Regions from separate parts of the Klebsiella sp. PK18 genome, predicted to be linked through region 1. Evidence: predicted binding sites of a transcription regulator. Region 1 holds the regulator's gene; each other region holds the start of a gene.

What was found. The regulator Fur, encoded in region 1, represses iron uptake genes when iron is present. The targets are predictions, from matches to a motif close to ATAATAATGAGAACNACTATCAA.
Region 2: AC3EMD_RS09605 (TonB-dependent siderophore receptor) is a predicted target of Fur. The motif match lies at 1,081-1,103, and genes of this name have one in related genera.
Region 3: AC3EMD_RS03275 (siderophore-interacting protein) is a predicted target of Fur. The motif match lies at 953-975, and genes of this name have one in related genera.

Annotation. Positions count from the first base shown of each region.
Region 1 is NZ_CM173493.1:3,899,031-3,901,300, forward strand. Features, by position in the region: gene ybfE (LexA regulated protein) at 1-128, shown strand, start outside; gene fldA (flavodoxin FldA) at 280-810, shown strand; gene fur (ferric iron uptake transcriptional regulator) at 1,102-1,554, shown strand; gene tcuR (tricarballylate utilization LysR family transcriptional regulator TcuR) at 1,682-2,270, shown strand, end outside.
Region 2 is NZ_CM173493.1:1,970,978-1,973,247, forward strand. Features, by position in the region: gene AC3EMD_RS09605 (TonB-dependent siderophore receptor) at 1-1,003, opposite strand, end outside; gene AC3EMD_RS09610 (alpha,alpha-trehalase) at 1,264-2,270, opposite strand, start outside.
Region 3 is NZ_CM173493.1:660,506-662,775, reverse strand. Features, by position in the region: gene AC3EMD_RS03280 (glycerone kinase) at 1-33, shown strand, start outside; gene AC3EMD_RS03275 (siderophore-interacting protein) at 135-911, opposite strand; gene AC3EMD_RS03270 (PadR family transcriptional regulator) at 1,149-1,703, shown strand; gene ygjG (putrescine aminotransferase) at 1,961-2,270, shown strand, end outside.

The sequences.
Region 1 (2,270 bases):
AACTCAACGCCGACGCGGTCGATGCGCTCAATGAACTGGCGGAAGCGCGTAATATGAGCCGCAGCGATCTCATTGAAGAGATGCTGATGACCCAATTGCGCGCCCTGCACAGCCAGGGAAAAGTCTAACTTTCCGCGAAAAATCCGCATTCGTGTAGCAGAGTGTGCAGTCGGGCGTGATTGCTGTTTCCGCGCCCTTGCCTGTTCTGCTATGATTGCCGTTATCTATGGGCATCGCGTCCCTACCACATCATTTAAGTTTCAAGAGGTTATTTTACTCATGGCAATCATCGGCATCTTTTTTGGCAGCGACACCGGCAACACCGAAAATATTGCAAAAATGATTCAAAAGCAGCTTGGTAAAGATGTTGCTGATGTTCACGACATTGCCAAAAGCAGCAAAGAAGACCTGGAAGCCCACGACATTCTGCTGCTCGGTATCCCGACCTGGTACTACGGCGAAGCGCAGTGTGACTGGGACGACTTCTTCCCGACGCTGGAAGAGATCGACTTCAATGGTAAACTGGTGGCGCTGTTCGGCTGTGGCGACCAGGAAGACTACGCAGAATACTTCTGCGACGCGCTGGGCACCATCCGCGACATCATTGAGCCGCGCGGCGCGACCATCGTCGGTCACTGGCCGACAGCCGGGTATCATTTTGAGGCCTCCAAAGGCCTGGCAGATGACGACCACTTCGTCGGCCTCGCCATTGATGAAGACCGCCAGCCGGAGCTGACCAACGAGCGCGTTGAGAAATGGGTGAAGCAGGTTGCCGAAGAGCTGCACCTCGAAGAAATCAAAAACGCCTGATGATTAAGCGGCGCAATCATTGAGTTGCGTCGCATTAATAGACAAAAGCAATCAAACTAATAGCTACAAGTTTTTAACTTTTAATCACATATCTGTACAATGTCCTCTGATTCTACGAGGCACGTGACGCAGTTTGTAGCTGGTGCCTCGTTTTTGACAGCAAACCAGGCCTGATGCTTGCAGTTTTCATTTACCAGTGGCAGTTCTATAATGAGACGCATTACGTCGGGTTAATTTCTGTATGACTTCCGTTGAAGGAAGTAGATCGTTTAGCAACAGGACAGATTCCGCATGACTGACAACAATACCGCATTAAAGAAGGCTGGCCTGAAAGTCACACTTCCTCGACTGAAAATCCTTGAAGTGCTGCAGGAACCGGATAACCATCATGTCAGTGCGGAAGACTTATATAAACGCCTGATCGACATGGGCGAAGAGATCGGTCTGGCGACCGTTTACCGCGTACTCAACCAGTTTGATGATGCCGGTATCGTGACTCGTCATAATTTTGAAGGCGGTAAATCCGTTTTCGAACTGACCCAGCAGCATCACCACGATCACCTGATTTGCCTCGACTGCGGCAAAGTGATCGAATTCAGCGATGACTCGATCGAATTACGCCAGCGTGAAATTGCCTCCCGCCACGGCATCCGCCTGACCAACCACAGTCTGTATCTGTACGGTCATTGTGCGGAAGGTGATTGCCGCGAGGACGAACACGCCCACGACGCGGTGGAAAAATAATTCCCCGCTTCGCTGAGACTGAAAAGCCAACCTGCCGGTTGGCTTTTTTATGGGCGCCTCTGCTGCCCTTACCGCTCTCGTCCCACAGGTGACCTTCCCGCGTCCCCGTTTTGTCCGGAGAGTTGATATGGAACTTCGCCAGCTACGCTATTTTGTGCGCATTGTTGAAACCGGCAGCATGGGGCGCGCCGCGCTTGATCTTAATATCGGCGTCTCGGCGCTCAGCCAGCAGATCGCACGCCTGGAAAACGAACTGGCCATTCGCCTGCTGCAGCGGACCTCCCGCGGGGTCACGCCCACCAGCGCGGGTCTCGCTTTCTACTCGCAGGCACAGCTGGCGCTGCGCCATGCCGATGATGCCATCCTCGCCGCCCGCGAGGCGCGCCTGTCAGGCCACGTTAGCGTCGGCATGGCCCCCAGCACCGCCTCCGTTCTCGGCGTCCCGTTCATCAATGCGATGCGCGAAAGCTATCCCGACGTGCGCCTGCATTTGGTGGAAAGCCTCTCCGGTAATCTGGAGCGGATGATCAACACCCGCCAGCTCGATTTAGCTATCGTTTTCCAGCAGGAAAAGATCCTGCGCTGGAGCGCCAGACCGGTGCTGGAAGAACGCCTGTTCCTGATTGGCACCCATGCGCTGTTGGCCCCCCTGCAGGAGGACCACATCTCCCCTGACCAGCTCACCTCCCTGCCGTTGATTATGCCAAGCCAGGGCC
Region 2 (2,270 bases), 1.9 Mb from region 1:
TCCAGCCGACCTGATAGACCTGATCGAGGGAGACGTTGGTGTGGGTGTAGCTCCCGGCGGAATAGACCGACCAGACGTCGGTGAACTGGTGGTCAAACTCATAGCTGTAGATCTGCTGGCGGCGCTGATAGCCATCTCCCGGATCGCCCTCGTTGGTGCTGGGGGAGAGCTTACGACCATTATGCGCGTAGCGGGTGCCGTCCAGCGGCAAAGAGCCGTGGTAGCCGCCGGAAGGATCTTTTTGCAGATAGGCGCGCAGCAGCAGCGAGGTGTCGCTGTCCGGCTGCCACAGCAGGGAAGGCGAAATCGCGTAGCGCTCTTCGCGGGTATGGTCATACTGCGTGTCGCTGCTGCGGGTCATCCCGATCAGCCGCCATGCCCACTGCTCGTTGATGGCGTCGGTGTAATCGAAGGCCGCGCCTTTGGTATTTTGCGTACCGCCGGTCAGGCGGACGTGGCCCTGCTGGCTAAACTGCGGGCGTTTGGAGGTCAGGTTGACCACGCCGCCCGGCACGCTCTGCCCGTAGAGCGCGGAGGAGGGGCCGCGGATCACATCGACGCGTTCGATAAACCACGGGTCGATTTGCACAACGTTATGACTGCCGCCGTCGCTCATCAGGCGCATACCGTCGAGGAACAGGTTATCGACGTCGCCGCCGTGGTAGCCGCGCAGGGAGATAGCGTCGAACCGGGTCGCGCCGCCGCCGAAGCTGGAGTAGACCCCCGGGGTATATTCCAGCGCCTGGCTGATGGTATTCGCCCCCTGGTCCGCCATCTGCTGGCGGGTGACCACCGACACCGACTGGGCGGTGGTGATTAACGGCTGGTCGGTTTTCGTCGCCCCGAGCGAAGTGCTGGCGCTGTAGCCTTCAGTCGGCGCGCTGGCGGACGCCGGCGGGCTGGCAGTGACCACCACGGTCTCTTCAGCTTGCGCGGTGAGGGGAAGGGCGACCACGAGGGCGTACAGCAGCCTCGGGCGTTTTCGGGAAATAGCCACGTTCATAAGATCATCCTGAACCAACGCGGTCTGGTACTCCTGTACGCCGCCGCGGGAAAAACGAATCTGTCATTGTTCGTTAAAAAGTAATGCGAATTATTATTGTTTGTATTTATGTGATCAAGCGAAAGGTGACCGGTTCAGGGCGATGGGGGGAGTGACGTGCTTCCCGCGGGCCGCAGAGCGGGGCTGCACGGGGACGTTGTCAGCAGGGAGATAACTCCCCCTACTGATTTTGGTAGGGGGAGGGACGGGCCGGAAAAGCGTCAGGCGCCGGTTTTTTGCGCTGCCGCCGGTGCGGGGTCGTTGGCGGCTGGCTTGCTCTGCGCGGAAGGGGCCGCCGCCGGGCGCGTGGCGGGCAGGGCATCGCAGGGTTTCTCCTGCGGGCAGATCAGATCCAGCATCTTCAGGGTGACACCGTTGGTCCAGCCAAAGCCATCCTGTAGCGGATATTCGCCACCGCCGCCGCCGGTCCCGGTCGAGCTTACGTCATACTTCTCCACCAGCTTTTGCTTGCTGTCATAGGTATGCTGAACGTTGCTCAGGAAGCGCCAGCTGACCTCCATGGCGATCTTTTGTTGGCCGTAGTTTTGCAGGCCCTCGACCGCCACCCACTGCAGCGGCGCCCAGCCGTTCGGGGCGTCCCACTGCTGACCGCTGTTGACGGTGGTGGTGGTCAGCCCGCCGGGTTTGAGCAGCCGCGACTCAGCGGCGGCGGCCACTTTCGTCGCCCGCTCGCGTGACGCCGCATTGACGTACAGCGGGAACAGCGCCGCCGCGGTCAGCTGATTGCGCACCTTGCGGGTTTTCAGATCGTAATCGGCGTACCATCCCTCTTTATCATTCCACAGATATTTCTCGATGGCCTGCTGGCGGGCATTAGCCAGCGCATCGTACTGCGTAGCGCCGGCGCTGTCCCCGGATGCCTTGCTGGCGCGGGCGAGGGTTTTCTCCAGATGGAACATCAGGGCATTGAGATCGACCGGGACAATCGAGGTGGTGCGAATGGTGGCGAGCTGCTGCGGATTATCCATCCAGCGGGAGCTGAAATCCCAGCCGGAGGCGGCGGCGGAGCGCAGGTCGCGATAGATCTCGGTTGCCGGACGATTCGGGTTGCTTTTGGCGGTTTTGACGTCGTCAAGCCAGGACTCGGGGCGCGGGGTGTCGTTATCGTCCCAGTAGCGGTTGAGCAGCGCGCCGTCCGCCATCCGCACCGCCCGTTTGTCGGCGCTGCCGGGGGCCAGCGCGTCCGCTCCGGCCATCCAGTAGCGAT
Region 3 (2,270 bases), 2.4 Mb from region 1:
GCGATGGTGTTTAAGGCCCTGGCGGAACGATAAGCCTTCCCCGGTGGCGCAGCGCTTACCGGGGCTACAAATCGGCGCCAACCGTAGCCCGGATAAGGCGCAAGCCGCTATCCGGGTTTTACCACGATGGCTTTTTACTTACTGTGCCAGTACGCCTGGGAACGCACCAGCTGCTGATCGATACTCTCGTCTTCAAAGCGCGCCAGCAGCGATTTCACCACCGCGCCTTCGCCGGTCAGCCAGATGAAATAATCCTCCGCCGGCACCTTCACCTGGGCCAGACGCTCGGCGACGAAGGCCGGGTTGTGGCCCACCACCCACTCGATGTTAAAGCCGTCGAGATCCGCCAGATAATCTTTATACGACGCATCGGCGATAGTAACGATGGCCGTCACCTGCGGCCTTGCCGGCAACTGGCGTAATCCCAGCAGACGACGGCGCAGCGCCGGCATGCCGGACTCATCGCAAACATACAGCTGCCAGGCATAATCTTCCGGCACCACCAGCGAGCCGCGCGGGCCGCCGATCACCAGCTTATCGCCCACTTTTGCTTCCAGCGCCCAGCGGCTGGCGATACCGCCATCGTGGATATAGAAATCGTAAGTCAGCTCGTGACGTTCGGCATCGTACAGCGGCGTATAGTCACGAGTGGCAGGCCGCACTCCCTCGCCCCAGTCAATCCCCTCCTCGGTCACCTGCGGCGGGGTAAATGCCGCGCCCGGCTCGGGGAAAAAAAGCTTGGTATGATCGTCAAAGCCGTGAGAAGCGAAGCCTTCCAGCGTCTCGCCTCCCAGCACGATACGCTGGAACGCCGCGCCTGCGCGCTCCACGCGCAGCACCGTCAGCTCACGGAAACGCAGCTCATTGCGGACACGCTGCGGGTACTTGTCTGCTTTGGTTTTTGTCATCATCGATTGCCTTCGTGAACGGTAAATAGATATATCTAAACTTGATGCAAATGATAATGATTGCCAACTAAAAAGAATGCAAGTCTTTTTTTGATATAGTCAAAACAAACCGCATCAAAATCCACAGCCAGAAAATAATTACATATATATCAATATATTAAAAAATAAATAGCAACCAGCATTGCGAACATTCATTTTTTAGATATAAATTAGATATATCAAAAACAGCAGGAGGTAACCATGCGACATCATCATGAAGAGGGGCGTGGGCCACGCGGGCGCCACGGTGATCCCAGCGAACACGGCGACCATGGCCGCCGCGGCGGCGGACGTCGCCAGCGTTTCTTTGGCCACGGTGAACTGCGGCTGATCATTCTGGATATCCTCAGCCGCAACGCCAGCCATGGCTATGAGCTGATCAAAGAGATCGAAACGCTTACCCAGGGGAACTACAGCCCCAGCCCGGGGGTGATCTACCCGACGCTGGATCTGCTCCAGGACCAGGGCCTTATCAGCGTGGAAGATGACAACGGACGTAAAAAAATCGTTATCAGCGAGGAAGGAAAACAGCTGCACGCCGAGAACCAGGAGCACCTGGCCCATATCCAGGAGCGTCTGCAGGCGCGGATGGTCGGCTGCGAGCTGCGCCGGGATCCGCAGATGAAGCGCGCGCTGGAAAACTTCAAAGCGGTCCTCGACCTGAAAGTGAACCAGCAGGCCAGCAGTACCGCCCAGCTCAAGCAGATCATCGGCATTATCGACCGGGCGGCGATGGAGATCTCTCAGCTCGACTAAGCCTCTTTTGTTACCACCGGCTGCCCCGCCCTGGGGCAGCTCGCACCACGACGGATCGCCCCGTTCATCGCCGCCAGGCAGAAAATCTCGTCAGCTCAGGAATAAAACGTGCCAATAGTGGCGCAATGAGATTAAATTTTACACATTTCGTCTTTTACTTTGCATTTATCCCGATTTTCACCGCTTCTGCCGAACTGGCGTAATCCCTGCAATACTTAATCCAGTATCGTGTGATACGTCCGCCCCAGGAGCACATTTTGAACAGGTTACCTTCCAGCGCATCGGCTCTGGCCTGCAGCGCACACGCACTGAATCTCATTGAAAAGCGCACGCTTGATCATGAGGAAATGAAAGCACTTAACCAGGAGGTCAGGGAATACTTTAAAGAGCATGTGAATCCGGGGTTTTTAGAGTATCGAAAATCGGTCACAGCCGGCGGGGATTACGGAGCCGTAGAGTGGCAAGCGGGAGGGTTAAATACGCTTGTCGACACCCAGGGACAGGAATTTATCGACTGCCTTGGTGGGTTTGGCATCTTCAATGTAGGGCACCGTAATCCAGTTGTGG